One region of the Actinoplanes awajinensis subsp. mycoplanecinus genome, then DNA from elsewhere that is predicted to be linked to it. Evidence: riboswitches for the same ligand, from Rfam matches in the RefSeq annotation. Region 1 holds a riboswitch; each other region holds the start of a gene.

Region 1 (5,173 bases):
CACGACGACGGCGAGCAGCAGCGTCAGCAGACGATGCCGCGCCGCCCAGTCCTCATCACGGAGGCCGCCACCGGCCGGAAGCCGGTCACGCAGCCACGTCAGCCAGGTACCCACGACTGCTAGATCGGCCTGAACCGCACACGGTCATAGGGTGAGGCCGGTAGCTACTCAGGAGCGAAGCACCGCGGCGAGCCCGGCGACGAAGCGGTCGACGTCGCCGGTGGTGCTGCCGAGGCCGAAGCTGGCCCGGAGCAGACCGGTCACGGCGGTGTGACAGCTGCCGGATTTGTCGGTTTTTAACAAAGAGCGGACCAGCGGATGGGCGCAGAACTGACCCGCCCGGACGCCGATGCCGTGCTCGCGGGCCAGCCGCCGCGCCACCTCGGCCGGGTCCCGGCCGGGCAGGTCGAGGGAGACGATGCCGACCCGCGGGTGGTCCGGGCCGAAGACGCTCACCTCCCGGGCCTCCGGGATGTCGCGCAGACCGTCCCGGAGCCGGGTCAGCAGCTCCTGCTCGTGCCCATGCAGAGCGTCCCGGTCGGCGGTCAGCAGGGCCGCGCAGACCGCGGCGAGCGACACCGCGCCGAGCAGGTTGGGGGTGCCGCCCTCGTGCCGGGCCGGGCCCTGCGACCAGGTCAGCTCGCCGGGCCGGTCGCCGACCAGGGCACTGGCGCCGCCGCCGGCCAGGTAGGGCTCGGCGGCGTCCAGCCAGTCGGCCCGGCCGACCAGGACGCCGGCGCCGAACGGGGCGTACAGCTTGTGACCGGAGAAGGCCAGGTAGTCGGCGCCGAGGTCGCTCATCGAGACCGGCTGGTGCGGGGCGAGCTGGGCGGCGTCGACGATCACCCGTACGCCGTGGGCGTGCGCGAGGTCGGCGAGTTCCCGGACCGGCCAGAGCTCGCCGGTGACGTTGCTCGCGCCGGTCACGGTGAGGACTTTCTCGCCGGGCGCCTGGAGTGCGTCTTCCAGCAGTCGACGAGCCTCGGCGGGCGACGCGGGTGTCGGGAGGCGGAGCGGGTTCGGCCAGGGCAGCAGGTTCGCATGGTGTTCGCCGTCGAACACGATCGTGGTGGTGCCGGCCGGCAGGGCGCGGGCCAGCAGGTTGAGCGCGTCGGTGGTGTTCCGCGTGAAGATCACCTGGTCGCCGGGGCGGGCGCCGGCGAACTCGGCCACCACGTCCCGGGCCACCTCGTACGCCACGGTCGAGGTCTGCGAGCGCACCCCGGTGCCGCGGTGCACGCTGCCGTAGCGGGGCAGCAGCTCGGCCACCGCGGTCGCGGCGGCCTCCACGCACGGGGCGGACGCGGCGTAGTCGAGGTGGGTGAACCGCACCGTCTCGCCGCTGGGGAGCTCGGTCTTCAGGTCGTCACCGATGATGCCGAGAGCCGACATGGCATGCCTCCGCTGAGGTCATGGACCGCCGAGGGTCCGCGCTTGCCGTCGTCGATCGACGCCGGCCCGGTCCTCACCCGGGGCACCCCATCGCGAACGCAAGGGTTGCCGGTCAGCGAGCCGGGGCTTGTCGCTGACACTCATGACCTGGCAACGAAGTTAGCAGACGTCACAGGCACGCGCCATATCCCATACTCAGAGTAGGGATTAGGGTCGATGGATGACCACCTTCGAGCAGCAGTGGACGCAGTGGCACGACGGGCACGAGAAGCGGCGGGCCGACCCGCACGGCTTCCTCGCGATCACCGGACTGCACTGGCTGACCGGGACCCCGCAGCGGTTCCCGGACGCGCCGGGCGAGTGGAGCACCGGCCCGGACGGCGTACTGGTGACCCTGAGTGACGGCGAGGAACTGGCCGGCATCGGCGCCGGCGAGCACCGGTTCGACCCCATCGAAGAACGCGGCGACATCACGGTGGGTTATGGCGACGCGATCCTGGAGATCGCCCGGCGGGGCGGGTCCGACGTGCTCCGCCCGCGGCACCCCGGCCACGAGACCCTGGTGAAGTACCTCGGCACGCCGGCGTACACGCCGGACGAGAAGTGGGCCGTGCCGGGGACGTTCGTGCCGTTCGACGAGCCGCAGCCGATCACGGTGGGTTCGGTGGCCGAGGGTCTCGAGCACGTCTACGAGTCGCCGGGGCGTATCGAGTTCAGCGTCGGCGGGCAGGACCTGTCGCTCACCGCGTTCAACGGGAGCGCGCCGGGGTCACTCTTCGTGCTGTTCACCGACGCCACGTCGGGGGTCACCACGTACGCGGCTAACCGCAGCCTGGCCGTCGCGGCGCCGGACGCGGACCGTGGCGTGGTGCTGGACTTCAACCGGGCGACGAACCTGCCGTGCGCGTACACCGAGTTCGCCACCTGCCCGCTGCCGCCGGCCGGGAACAAACTCCCGATCGCCGTCGAGGCGGGCGAACAGCTTCCGCGGTAACTTCCGGGGATGGAGCAGCTGCTCGCGCCCCTCGAGGCGCTGATCGGAATCCGCTCGACCGCCGACCGGCCCGGTGAGCTGCACCGGGCCCTCGGCCTGGCGCTCGACCTGGTCGGACCGGGCTTCGAGATCCGCCGATTCGAGTCCCGGGGCAGGCCCAGCGCGCTGGTGACCCATCCGGACCGGCCCGGCCGGCCCCGGGTGATCCTGAACGCGCACCTCGACGTGGTGCCCGGCACGCCGGATCAGTTCCGGGCACGCCGGGAGGGTGACCGGCTCTACGGCCGCGGCGCGCACGACATGAAGGCGGCCGCGCTCACCCTCGCCACGGTGTTCCGCGAGACGGCCGGCGACCTGCCGTACCCGATCGCCCTGCAACTGGTCACCGACGAGGAGATCGGCGGCTTCGACGGCACCGGCCACCAGCTCGGCCACGGGGTGCGCGGGGACTTCGTGATCATCGGCGAGCAGAGCGGGCTGCGGGTGGTCACCGAGTCGAAGGGGCTGGTCCGGGCCCGGCTGATCGCTTCCGGACGCACGGCCCACGCGGCGTACCCGTGGCTGGGCTCCAACGCGCTGCTCACCCTGATCACCGCGACGCAGCGGCTGATGGAGCGCTACCTGACACCGGCCGAGGAGGCCTGGGTCACCACGGTCAACCTGGCCCGGATCGCGACCGGCAACGAGGCGGTCAACCAGGTGCCGGCGGACGCGACCGCCTGGCTCGACATCCGCCACCCGCCCGAGGACACCGACCTGACCGGCCGGGACGCGGCCTCGATCGCCGAGCATCTGCGCTCGATCACCGGGCCGGAGGTGACCGTGGAGGTGGACAGCGTCGGCGCGCCGCACCGGGCCGACCCCGGCAGCGTCCAGGTCCGCGCGCTGCAGGAGGCGATCCGGACCGTCGGCCACCCCGGATCGCTGCTGCGCAAGCACGGCGCGGCCGACGGCCGCTTCTACTTCGGACTCGGCATCGACGCGGTCATTTTCGGTCCCACCGGCGACGACCAGCACGGCCCCGCGGAATACATCGACCTCAGCTCACTGCAGCCCTACCACGACGCCATACTTCAATTCCTCAAATCAACCCCTGTTTCGTACGCCGATTAGCGGAACCGGCCCGGCCGCCCACCCCGACAACGGCCGGCGCGCCGGGTGGCGACCAGCGCGGCAGACCGGCCGGGCGCAGTGCCGACCGCGGTCGCGTCGATCACCCTCGGGGCTGTTCCTGGTTCTGCCGGGGGTACCGATTACCCCCGTGGTGAGCGGCTCCGTGAACGGGGCCTCAGAGCGCGTAGGCTGGGCCTCAACCGTGGTGCGCGAACGCCCCGCTCCCGTGCGGGGCCGGCGCCCGGTGCCGGATCGCATCAGCTCTGGCTCTCGATCCGAGCAGGAACCGGAGAAGACCGTGGCGCACGCCTGGCGAAACAAGACCGCACCACCCACCACGAGGGCCGGTCGTGCCGGTCGTGTCTGATGCCCGGCATCGGACCCGGGTGGCTCAGCTGGTGGCGGCGCACGGCCCGGACGTGGGCCGGTTGTGCGACGCGTGCGTGGCCGAGCTGCCCGACATCGCCGGCGCCGGCCTCGCCGTGATCACCTCACTGCCGGCCCAGCAGGTCCGGTACGCCAGCGACGCGGTCAGCGCCCGGGTCGAGGATCTGCAGGTCACGCTCGGCGAGGGCCCGTGCAAGGAGGCGTACGCCGACCGCCGGCCGGTGCTGGTCACCGACCTGGACGACGTCCAGTGGACCCGGCGGTGGCCGATGTTCACCCCGGCCGCGATCAGCGCCGGCGCGCGGGCGTTGTTCGCGCTGCCGCTCGAGGTCGGCTCGACCTGCCTCGGCGTGATCGACCTGTACCGGCCCCGGCCGGGCGCGCTGGCCGGCGCCGACCTGGCCGAGGCGCTCGCGTTCGCCGGCGCCGCCTCCGAGCTGCTGCTCGCCGAGCAGATGCCCGGCGGCCAGCTGCCCGGCACCCAGGCGATGTACGCCCATCGCGCGGTGGTGCACCAGGCCACCGGCATGATCAGCGCCCAGCTCGGTGTGCCGATCCCGGACGCGTTCCTGCGGCTGCGCGCGTACGCCTACTCCTCCGACCGGAGCCTCGACGACGTCGCGAACGACGTGGTGGGCCGCCGGCTGCGTTTCACCGAGGCGGACGATGACACCTCGACCCACTGACCACGACGACCGGGACCGGGAGGCGGCCGTGAGCACGTCTCAGGAACAGACTCTGGCACAGATCTTCGTCGACCTCTCCGACACGCTGGTCGCGGACTTCGACATCATCGAGTTCCTGCACCTGCTGTCCGAGCACTGCGCCGAGCTGCCCGGTGTGCAGGCCGCGGGCATCATGATCGGCGACAATCCCGGCAACCTGCGGGTGATGGCCTCGTCCTCGGAGCAGGCCCGGCTGCTGGAGCTGTTCGAGGTGGAGGCCGACCAGGGGCCGTGCGTGGACTGCTTCGTCAGCGGCACGGCCGTGGCCGACCCGGACCTCGGCGCGCCCGACCCCCGCTGGGCCCGGTTCGCGGCCCGGGCCCGCGAGGCCGGCTTCCACGCGGTGCACGCGATCCCGATGCGGTTGCGCGACGACGTGGTCGGGGTGCTCAACCTGTTCTCCGCCCGATCGGGCGGCCTGGAGCCGGCAGTGTTGGACAGCGCTCGGGCTCTGGCCAATACTGCCGCCCTCGGTCTGTTGCAACACCGGGCCATCGAGTATCGGCAGGTCCTGGCCGAGGAGGTACAGCACGCCATGAACAGCCGGGTCAGCATCGAGCAG
Region 2 (5,173 bases), on a different contig from region 1:
CTTGTGTGTGGAGTTTTGGTGCGGAGCGCGCCGAAAGTCCCCACGTAGCGGCTGTTGTGGTCTTGTGTGTGGAGTTTTGGTGCGGAGTGCGCCGAAAGTCCCCACGTAGCGGCTGGTGCGGTCTTGTGTGTGGAGTTTTGGTGCGGAGCGCGCCCAAACTTCACACGCGTAGTGGTTTTGCGCCCGTTCGGGAGCATTGCTGGTCTCGCTGGGAGTGCGTTTACCTGTGGAAACATCGCGAGTTGGCCGTGAGCTCGGTCGCTGCGGCTGAACCCTGCGGTGACGTTCGCCTGCGGCCCGTCCCGGATGGTGACGGCGCCTCGACGGGCATCGAGGGCGGTAGGAACGGATAAGCGATGGCTGGTCAAGTGCGTGTGGCCGGTCGGGGCGGGCGGTGGGCATCCGCGATGTGGGAACGCGTGCAGTTGCCGCCCCCATGAGGGCGGTGGCCGCACGCGATCTGGCATTGCGTGCTGCTGCCGCCTCGAACTCGACCGATCGCGTGTTCCTACCGCCCTGTCAGCGCCGAGCGCGTGCTCCTGCCGCCCTTCCAGCGTCGAGCGCGTGCTTCTACCGCCCTCCGACCGCCGAGTTGCATGCTCCTACCGCCGCGCCGCGCCGCGCCGCGCCGCGCCGCGCCGCGCCGAGCCCCGGCCGCGCCCCGCGGGGCCAGTGCCCCGCCCTGCGGCGCTGAGCCCCGCCGCGCCGAGCCCGGCCGCGCCGCGCCCCGGGCCGGGGCACTGGCCTCGCGGTGACCGCGCCACCACACCGGACCGGCTCGGCGGGGTTCAAGTAGGACCGGATTGTTAGGGTGATGGCAGGTCATGAGCGCCAGCATTGAGCCCCGGCTTGCTGGCCGGCAACCCTCCGTTCGTGGGTGGGGTGCCCCGGGTGATGACCGGGCCCGGCGCGCGGTGCGCTGGGCAAGCCGCGAAAGGAGCCGTGCTGTGCTGCTCAACAACCTGCTCAAGAACCTCGACGCACCGACCCTCGAGGGACGTCTGGTCCGCCTCGAGCCCCTCGCCGAGCGGCACGCCGCCGACCTGGCCGTCGCCGCCGAGGAGGATCGCGGGTCGTACCGGTACACCTGGGTGCCGGCCGCCGAGGAGATCGACGGATATCTCGATGCGCAGCTCGCGCGGGCCGAGGCGGGTGTGTTGAAGCCGTACGCGCAGGTCGAGACGGCCACCGGCCGGGCCGTCGGCGTGACCGGGCTCTGGGACCCGCGGCCCTGGCCGGACCGGGACGAGCTGTGCGCCGTCGAGATCGGTTTCACCTGGCTGGCCGCGTCGGCGCAGGGGTCCGGTATCAACACCGAGGCCAAGTACCTGCTGTTTCAGCACGCCTTCGAACAGTGGAACGCCGCCCGGGTCGACCTGAAGACCGATGCCCGCAACCTCCGCTCCCGCGCCGCGATCGAGCGGGTCGGCGCCCATTTCGAAGGCGTCCTCCGCTCCTGGTCGAAGTCCTGGGCTCCCGGCGAGGAGGGCCGCCTGCGCGACTCCGCGATGTACTCGCTCCTGGCCTCCGAATGGCCCCACTGCCGGGCCCGCCTGAAAGCCCGCCTCACCACCCCCTGACCCCGACGCACCCCAGCCCCCGCTGGCGGCAGACCCCAGCCTCGCGCTACAGCGGCTTCGTGTAGAGCCGGTAGTCCGCCGGGCCGGCCAGCAGCGGCGCCAACTGCGGATAGTGCTCCTCCAGCTGACCGACCCGCTCGACCCGATACCCGAGCCGTGAATACCACGAGTGCAGGAACTCCTTGGACTCCAGCACCCACTCCCGCGGCACCAGCAACTCCAAGCGCATCGTGGTGTCGCCCCGGGACCGGCAGTACGACTCGGCCCACCGGATCAGCCCACCCCCGATGCCGTTCCCCCGCAGCGACGGAGAAGCCGCCAGCATCCCGAACTCGCCCACCCCGCCGCCCGTCCGGCGTACCCGGACCACCCCCGCGAGCTGCCCGTCCCGCTCGTCCCAGGCCAACTCCCCGGCCTTGGCCAACGCGGTCACCTCGGCCAGGCTGGTCCGCTCGGCGCCGTCCACCCACAACCCCTTCTCCGACTCCCGGTAGACGAGGTTGACCAGGTCGGTGGCGGCCGCCAGGAGCGCCGGTTCGGTGACGGTGAGCTGCGAGATCACACCCTGGACGGTACGGGGTGACCTCGACCCGACGCACCACCCCGGCGGTCGCGCAGCGATCTCGAGCGGGATCACCTCGCGGTGTCCGGCGGGGGCTGTGCCCAGGTCGTACCAGATAGGTTTTGGGTTATGCGAATCTCGATCTGGCCGGGCGCCGGGCAACCTTGGGCCGACATCCTCGCCGCGGCCCGTCACGCGGAGCAGACCGGCTGGGACGGCGTGTGGATCGCCGATCACTTCATGCCCAACGACGGCCCCGGCCGTGATCCGCATCAGCCGACCCTGGAGGCCGGCTCGCTTGTCGCGGCGCTCGGCGCGGTGACCGAGCGGGTGCGGATCGGGACGCTGGTGTACGGCAACACCTACCGGCACCCGGCCGTGCTGGCCAACATGGCGGCCACCGTCGACCGGATCACCGGCGGCCGGTTCACGCTCGGTGTCGGCGCCGGCTGGCAGATCAACGAGCACGAGCAGTACGGCATCGAGCTGCCCGCCGTGAAGCAGCGGCTGGACCGGTTCGTCGAGGCGCTGCGGGTGCTGCACGGACTGCTCCGGCAGCCCACGACCACTCTGGACGGCGAGTACTACCGGCTCACCGACGCGATCAGCGAGCCGAAGCCGGTGCAGGACCCGCTGCCCATCATGATCGGCGGCGGTGGTGAGAAGCGGATGCTCGGTGTCGTCGCCGAGTACGCCGACCTGTGGAACACCTGGGGCCTGCCCGAGCTGATCGCGCACAAGTCCGCGGTCCTGGACCGGTTCTGCGCCGAGCGCGGCCGCGACCCGAAGTCGATCGCCCGCACCGCGCAGGCGCTCACCGTGGTGGACGGCCCGCTGCCGGAGGGCCTGCCGGTGCCGGTCATCGGCGGCAGTCCGGAGAAGCTGGCCGACGCGTTCGCGGAGTACCGCTCGGTGGGCCTGGACGAGCTGATCATCCCGGACGGGTTCCTCGGTGCCGGCGCGGAGAAGCTCAAGGCCATGGACACGATCCTGGAGCTGGTCAACAGATGACGGCCTGACTTCTTATGTCGCCTCGGCCGCCGCCGACTAATCAGGGCGCGACCCGCACGGTGCGGGCCGAGGCGACACGAAAGGCCGGACACTGATGGAGCTGCCCGAGATCGGAACCCCGATTTTCCTGTCCCTCGGGGAGGGCGTGAACTTCCGCTCCCGGTTGGAGTCGGTCGACGAGAACACCTTCAGCGTGGCCGCTCCGCTGGAGACCAGCGGGCCGGAGGGTTTCCTGCCCGGCTACGAGTTCGAGGTGTTCTGGGTGCCGCCGCGCACCCGGGTGGTGATGCCGGTCCTGTTGAAGAGTGTCACCGACTCCGCGCCGTACCGCTGGAACCTGTTCTCCACCGCGGAACCGGAGATCAGCAACCGCCGTGAGTACGCCCGGGGTGGTGGCGGCGCGCCGCTGCGCCTGTTCGGCGAGTGGGGCCCGCAGTACCTGCAGGGCCGGATGCTGGACATCAGCGAGGGCGGCCTGCGGTTCTGGGTCGCCGAGAACAAGCAGATCAAGGAGGGCGACACGATGCGCGCCCTGGTCTGGCTCGGCAACGGCGAGACCGAGGTCTCCGGCAAGGTGTACGCGGTCCGTCCGTCCGAGGACGGCGCCGGCCTGGACGTGGTGCTGATCTTCAAGACCGTCGACCCGCTCGCCCAGATGATCCGGCAGTACGTGATGGCCTGGGAGATCGGCGAGCGCCGCCGGGCGAGCATGGAAGCGTGACCGCGGCGGGGGCGGGACCGTTCACAACTGTCTGACCACCCCGGCCTGGACCGACGCGAGTTTGTCCGGGTTGGCGGTGTTGAGGATCGCGGTGACCCGCCCCTGAGCGTCCAGGTCCAGCGTGATGGTGCCGAGCACCCGCCCGGCGCCGCTGATCACCAGGCCGGGGCTGCCGTTCAGCTCGGCCACGACGGCCGACATCTGGTCGATTTGCACCCCCTCGTAGGGCCGGCCGCCGACCCCGGCCAGCCACGCCGCGACCCGTGCGGCGCCGGTCACCGGGCGCATCGCCTGGCGGACCTTGCCGCCGCCGTCGGTCCACAGCGCCACGTCCGGCGCGAGCAGCTCCATCAGCGTGTTGATGTCCCCGCCCGCCGCGGCGGCGAAGAAGCGTTCGGTCACCGCCCGCTGCCGGTCACGGTCCGCCGGGAAACGAGGGCGGTTCTCCCGTACGTGCTCGCGCGCCCGGTGCGCGGCCTGCCGCACGGCCTCCGGTGTCCGGTCCATGGCGTCCGCGATCTCCTGATAGGTGAACGCGAACGCCTCCTTCAGCACGAAGACCGCCCGCTCCAGCGGTGTCAGGTTCTCCAGCACGAGCAGCAGCGCGGGCGCCACGTCCGGCGTCTCGCCGGTGGTCAGCACGGGTTCGGGCAGCCACGGCCCGACGTACGTTTCGTGCCGCGCCGACCGGAGCCGGTCCATCGCCAGGTTCGACACGATCCGCACCAGGTACGCCTTCGGGTCGGCGACCTGGGACCGGTCCGCCGCCGACCAGCGCAGCCAGGTGTCCTGCACCGCGTCCTCGGCGTCGGCGGCGCTGCCGAGCAGCCGGTACGCGACCGAGAACAGCAGGCTCCGGTACTCGTCGAAAACGGTCACCGGCGCCATCCCAGCATGGTGTGGCGGGGGAACCGCAGGGTGCGGCGGAACGTCGGCCACGGCGCGGAGCTCACCGTCTCCTTGTACCAGACCGCGGCCCGCCCGGTCAGCCGCGCCCGCGCCGGGGACTCGTCGCCGTGCACGAACTGGATCACCGCGTCGTGCCGGCCCAGGCTGATCGGCACGTGCAGGTAGCCGAAGCGGAAGCGCCTGACCGGTTTCCCGTCCAGCTGCCGGACGATCTGCTGGGCGGTGTGCGCGCCGGTGGGCATCCCGCTCTGACAGGTGCCGTGCATGAGGCCGTACTTCTGGCGGATCGCGGCGGCGTCGCCCACCGCGTACACCTCAGGGTGTGACACCGACCGCAGCGCACCGTCGGTGACGATGCGGCCGTGACCGTCGGTGGTCAATCCGGCGGCG
Region 3 (5,173 bases), on a different contig from region 1:
GCGGCCTTGCCACCTGGGGGCGGTAGCCGCACGCACAACCCGACCGCGGACCGCCACCGCCCAGAACCCGCCCGACCGCGGACCCCTGCCGCCCCGCCGACGCCGAGTGCGGACCCCTGCCGCCCCCTCCGCGCCGAGCACGGACCCCGGCCGCCCCTCCGGCGCCGAGCGCGGACTGTCACCCCCCCACCGTTGCCGAGCGCGGACCCCGGCCGCCCCTTCGGCGCCGAGCGCGGACTTCCGCCGCCCCGCCAACATCGATCACCCACGCTGACCGTCACAACAGCACCGAGCGACTGGACATCCCGGCCCGCAACGACACCCCTACCCACCTGCACCCGAACACATCGGGAACCACTCCAAGACCCGCAGGGCCCCACCGAGATCAAAACAGGCTGAGCGGCATTGGGACCTGCTCGGCTGGTTCTGAGGGTTGTCAAAGCGGGCCGGAGGCGACCGTGAGGACCGGCCGGGCCGGCGACGCGTGCTGCTGCGACCGACACCCGCTCGGCTGTTGCCCGGTCGCCCCAGCGTGTGGAGTTTGGGTGCGCCCCGAGCCGAGAGTCCCTACCGACAGCGCGGGACGGCTGGGCGTGGGGAGTCGGGGGTGCGGAGCGGACCGAAATTTCACACCGTTCGCGCAGAGCCCACCCTCCCTGGGGGATCCCCCTCGAACAGTGTGGTGGGGGGATGGGGTGGGTGGGGTGGGGGCTGTGGATGGTGGCGGACTGTGGATGACGCTCGGTGGTTGGCGGTGGGGGAGAGCTCGGGGTTTCCGCGACCACCCGCGGGCGTCGCCCCGGAGGGGTTCGCGTTCGGGACGCGCCAGCGGCCTGCGAAGCCCGCAGGGGTCCCGGCGGGAGCGGCGGTCCGGACCCCGGCGGACGCACGACATCTTGATTTTGTTCCGGATCGGCCGATTCTTCGGAAGGAGGTCGCTCACACCTCGGGAACTCGGTGGGGCTTCGGCGGAATCTCGTCGTAAGCTTCGGGAAACAACTGAATACCTCATCCAGAGGGGCAGAGGGAACGGCCCTGTGAAGCCCCGGCAACCACCGCGTATGTCTCGATGACGAGGCCGCGCGCGGCAGGTGCTAATTCCGTCCCCGCTTGTGGCAGGTCGCCGCCGGGGAAAGATGAGAGGAAGGCCTCGATGACGTCTGCCGTCAGCGCACCCACTGTCAGCACCACCTCGCCTGCTCGCGGGCTGATCTGCCGCGCGTGTGGCGCGGAGTTCCCGCTGGCCGCTCAGCATGCCTGTTTCGAGTGTTTCGGCCCGCTCGAGGTGGCCTATGACCAGGCCGCGCTCGCGCGGGTGACCCGGGCCGACATCGAGGCGGGCCCGCAGAACATCTGGCGCTACGCGGCGTTGCTGCCGGCCGGGCAGAACCCGGACACCCGGGTGACCCTGGACCCGGGGATGACGCCGCTGGTGAGCGCGCCGGCGCTGGCCGAGCGGCTGGGCATCAGCGCGCCGCTCTGGATCAAGGACGATTCGCAGAACCCGACGCACTCGTTCAAGGACCGGGTCGTCTCGGTGGCTCTGACCGCGGCCAAGGAGCTCGGCTTCAAGCGGTTCTCCTGCGCGTCGACCGGCAACCTGGCCAACTCGGTCGCCGCGCACGCGGCCCGTGCCGGGGTGCCCAGCATCGTGTTCATCCCGGCCGACCTGGAGCCGGGCAAGGTCATCACGACCGCGGTCTACGGCGGTGAGCTGGTCGCGATCGAGGGTTCCTACGACGACGTGAACCGGCTCTGCGGTGAGCTGGTGGAGACCGACGAGTTCGAGGACACCGCGTTCGTGAACGTCAACGTCCGGCCGTTCTACGCGGAGGGCTCGAAGACGCTGGGGTACGAGGTGGCCGAGCAGCTCGGCTGGCGGATCCCGGCGCAGGTGGTCATCCCGATGGCGTCGGGTGAGCTGCTCACCAAGGTGGACAAGGCGTTCAGCGAGCTGGTCGAAATCGGACTGGTCGAGGCTCCGGAGGGTGGCTGGGCGGTGTTCGGCGCGCAGTCGGCCGGGTGCAATCCGATCGCGGTGGCGTTGCACAACGAGACCGACGTGATCACCCCGGTGAAGCCGACCGGGATCGCCAAGTCGCTGAACATCGGCGACCCGGCTGCCGGGGCGTACGCGATCGAGGCGGTCCGCCGCACTGGTGGCTGGATGGATTACGCGAACGACGACGAGATCCGGGCCGGTATCCGGCTGCTCGCCGAGACGACCGGTGTCTTCGCCGAGACGGCCGGTGGCACCACCGTCGCGGTGCTGCAGAAGCTGGTCGCCAGCGGCAAGCTGGACCCGGCGAAGGAGACGGTCGTCTACAACACCGGCGAGGGTCTGAAGACTCTCGACGCGATCGCCGGCCAGGTCGGGCCGACCCACCGGATCAAGCCGTCTCTGCGCGGCGCGCGCGAAGCTGGCCTGCTGGGATAACTCAGGGTGACCGGCGAGGAGCCGGTTGTCGAATATTCCTTCCTCCGAGGACTTGCGCGCCGATCTCCGGATCGGCAGGATGCTTGTCGCGGGAGGACGCGACGCCGTACGAGGCCCCTCACCTGAGCTTGGCGACAATCTCCGAGGGTCCCAACGACCCAGCGCTGACCCAATGGCATTCGTGCCGGAGGCGCTGTGCGTCCGTCCTCCCGACCAAATCCTCTTTCAGGCCCCACGGCGAGAGCGCCTGCGCCGGACCCGCCGCAGCCATGGGCGCAGTGGGACATCTTCCGGGTAGCCGCCGTCGGTCAGGCCCGCCTGGCGCTCGAACCAGTTGCGGCAGCCCCAGGACCCGGTCGCCGCGTAGGACCAGCCACAAGCGACCCAGTAGGCCGGCCAGAAGAGCGGGCCGAGCACCGCGTACTGCCCGGCGTGCCGGCTCTCGTGGGCGAGCAGGGCGGCCCGATCGTCGTGCAGCAGCCACTCGGCGGACCGCCGGGTGATGACCACCGAGCCGACCGTGAAGCAGGCCGCCGGCGGTATCGGCAGCCGCCAGCCCTCGGCGATCAGCACGCCGTCGCGGCCGCGCCGGATCCTCGTCCGGGTGACCATCGCGAGCAGCAGTCCGGCGCCGGTGGTCCCGTTCGCGGCGGTCAGCACCGTCCGCGTGAGTGGCCAGCGCCGGGCGGCCATCAGATCCGCCGGCGCATCTGCAACTGGGTGAGCACCGGCACCGTCGGATGCGGCTGGCGCACGCCGGTGTCTTCAAAACCCAATTTTTCGTACGCCCGGACAGCCCGATCGTTGCCGGTCACCACCTCGAGCATCAGCTCGTGCCGGCCGGCCGCGGTGGACCAGTCGGCGATCGTCTCGACCAGCCGGGCGAGCAGTTTGCCGCCCCGGCACGCGGGTGTCAGGTAGACCGAGAAGACCACGGTGACCTGCGGCTCCTCCGCGATGATGGTGCCGCCGGCGTGCCCGGTGAGCGGGCCGGACCCGGGGTCGATGACGAACTGGGCGAGCTCCGGGCCGGTCGCCGATCGGGCGAGCCGATCCCGATAGCCGTCGTGCGGGCGGGCGGCCGCCTGGGCCAGCGTCTCCAGGAAGGCGAGCGGACTGTCCGCCAGCATCTCGAGCCGCAGGGCACGCATCCGTCCGGCGTCCTGCGGGGTGATCCGGCGCACCGTCGAACTCTCCATGCGTCCTCATTACCCGCCACGGCGGCCGGCGGCAACCTTGTTGCCGTAAACCCGTCGTGACCTGGCGTGGAAGATCATTAGCCGGTTTGCCGACCGGCCCGGAACGTTTCGCGGGAAGATGGGCTTTCTTGCACTCGGTACCCGAGAGTGCTAAACAAGTGATTGGCACTCGCGACCCGTGAGTGCCAGCAGGTCGGGGCGGTGGGGTTCCGGTCACGGCGCCGCCATCGGTGCCGCGACACGAAACCGGTCGTCGCGGGCTATCCGGCTCGGCCTGAGGACGTCACATCGCCAGGTGGTGACGTCCACAGACTTCCTCAGTGTGCGGGCGGGGCCGAGCAGGCCCGGCGCCGCGGATGTCCGGGAGGACAACGCCGTATGGCCAAGATCATTGCGTTCGACGAGGAAGCTCGTCGCGGCCTCGAGAGTGGCATGAACCAGCTCGCCGACGCGGTCAAGGTGACGCTCGGCCCGAAGGGTCGCAACGTCGTTCTCGAGAAGAAGTGGGGCGCTCCCACGATCACCAACGATGGTGTATCCATCGCCAAGGAGATCGAGCTCGAGGGCACCTTCGAGAAGATCGGCGCTGAGCTGGTCAAGGAGGTCGCCAAGAAGACCGACGACGTCGCCGGTGACGGCACGACGACGGCGACCGTGCTGGCCCAGGCGCTGGTCCGCGAGGGCCTGCGCAACGTGGCCGCCGGTGCGAACCCGCTCGGCCTGAAGCGTGGCATCGAGGCCGCCGTCGCCAGCGTCTCCGAGGCGCTGTCGCAGCTGGCCAAGGACGTGGAGACGAAGGAGCAGATCGCCTCCACCGCCTCCATCTCGGCCGGTGACACCACGGTCGGCGAGATCATCGCCGAGGCCATGGACAAGGTCGGCAAGGAAGGCGTCATCACCGTCGAGGAGAGCAACACCTTCGGGCTCGAGCTCGAGCTCACCGAGGGTATGCGCTTCGACAAGGGTTACGTCTCGGCGTACTTCATGACCGACGCGGAGCGTATGGAGGCCGTCTTCGACGACCCGTACATCCTCATCGCGAACAGCAAGATCTCCGCGGTCAAGGACCTGCTGCCGATCCTCGAGAAGGTCATGCAGTCGGGCAAGCCGCTGGTGATCATCGCCGAGGACGTCGAGGGCGAGGCCCTGGCCACCCTGGTCGTCAACAAGGTCCGTGGCACCTTCAAGTCCGTCGCCGTCAAGGCCCCGGGCTTCGGTGACCGCCGCAAGGCCATGCTGGAGGACATCGCGATCCTCACCGGTGGCGCTGTCATCAGCGAAGAGGTCGGCCTCAAGCTGGACGCCGCTGACATCTCGCTGCTCGGTTCGGCCCGCAAGATCGTCATCACCAAGGACGAGACCACGGTCGTCGACGGTGCTGGCAACAGCGAGCAGATCCAGGGCCGGGTCAACCAGATCCGCGCCGAGATCGAGCGCTCGGACTCCGACTACGACCGCGAGAAGCTGCAGGAGCGCCTGGCCAAGCTGGCCGGTGGCGTTGCAGTGATCAAGGTCGGCGCGGCCACCGAGGTCGAGC

What was found. A riboswitch is a leader RNA that binds a small molecule or an ion and turns the genes downstream of it on or off. The one in region 1 is predicted to bind S-adenosylmethionine.
Region 2: linked by a shared signal. The riboswitch ahead of ADL15_RS34510 (GNAT family N-acetyltransferase) and the one ahead of ADL15_RS34560 (aminotransferase class V-fold PLP-dependent enzyme) in region 1 are both predicted to bind S-adenosylmethionine.
Region 3: linked by a shared signal. The riboswitch ahead of thrC (threonine synthase) and the one ahead of ADL15_RS34560 (aminotransferase class V-fold PLP-dependent enzyme) in region 1 are both predicted to bind S-adenosylmethionine.

What each region holds. Positions count from the first base shown of each region.
Region 1 is NZ_LLZH01000296.1:10,900-16,072, forward strand. Features, by position in the region: gene ADL15_RS34555 (putative bifunctional diguanylate cyclase/phosphodiesterase) at 1-114, opposite strand, end outside; gene ADL15_RS34560 (aminotransferase class V-fold PLP-dependent enzyme) at 169-1,392, opposite strand; SAM riboswitch class IV at 1,426-1,540, opposite strand; gene ADL15_RS34565 (DUF1684 domain-containing protein) at 1,613-2,386, shown strand; gene ADL15_RS34570 (M20 family metallopeptidase) at 2,396-3,499, shown strand; gene ADL15_RS34575 (GAF and ANTAR domain-containing protein) at 3,886-4,572, shown strand; gene ADL15_RS34580 (ANTAR domain-containing protein) at 4,601-5,173, shown strand, end outside.
Region 2 is NZ_LLZH01000295.1:31,185-36,357, reverse strand. Features, by position in the region: SAM riboswitch class IV at 821-936, shown strand; gene ADL15_RS34510 (GNAT family N-acetyltransferase) at 948-1,580, shown strand; gene ADL15_RS34505 (GNAT family N-acetyltransferase) at 1,627-2,142, opposite strand; gene ADL15_RS34500 (TIGR03560 family F420-dependent LLM class oxidoreductase) at 2,272-3,153, shown strand; gene ADL15_RS34495 (PilZ domain-containing protein) at 3,248-3,874, shown strand; gene sigJ (RNA polymerase sigma factor SigJ) at 3,896-4,762, opposite strand; gene ADL15_RS34485 (NAD(P)/FAD-dependent oxidoreductase) at 4,750-5,173, opposite strand, start outside.
Region 3 is NZ_LLZH01000341.1:78-5,250, forward strand. Features, by position in the region: SAM riboswitch class I at 1,006-1,143, shown strand; gene thrC (threonine synthase) at 1,154-2,437, shown strand; gene ADL15_RS48045 (hypothetical protein) at 2,663-3,130, opposite strand; gene ADL15_RS48050 (GNAT family N-acetyltransferase) at 3,130-3,636, opposite strand; gene groL (chaperonin GroEL) at 4,015-5,173, shown strand, end outside.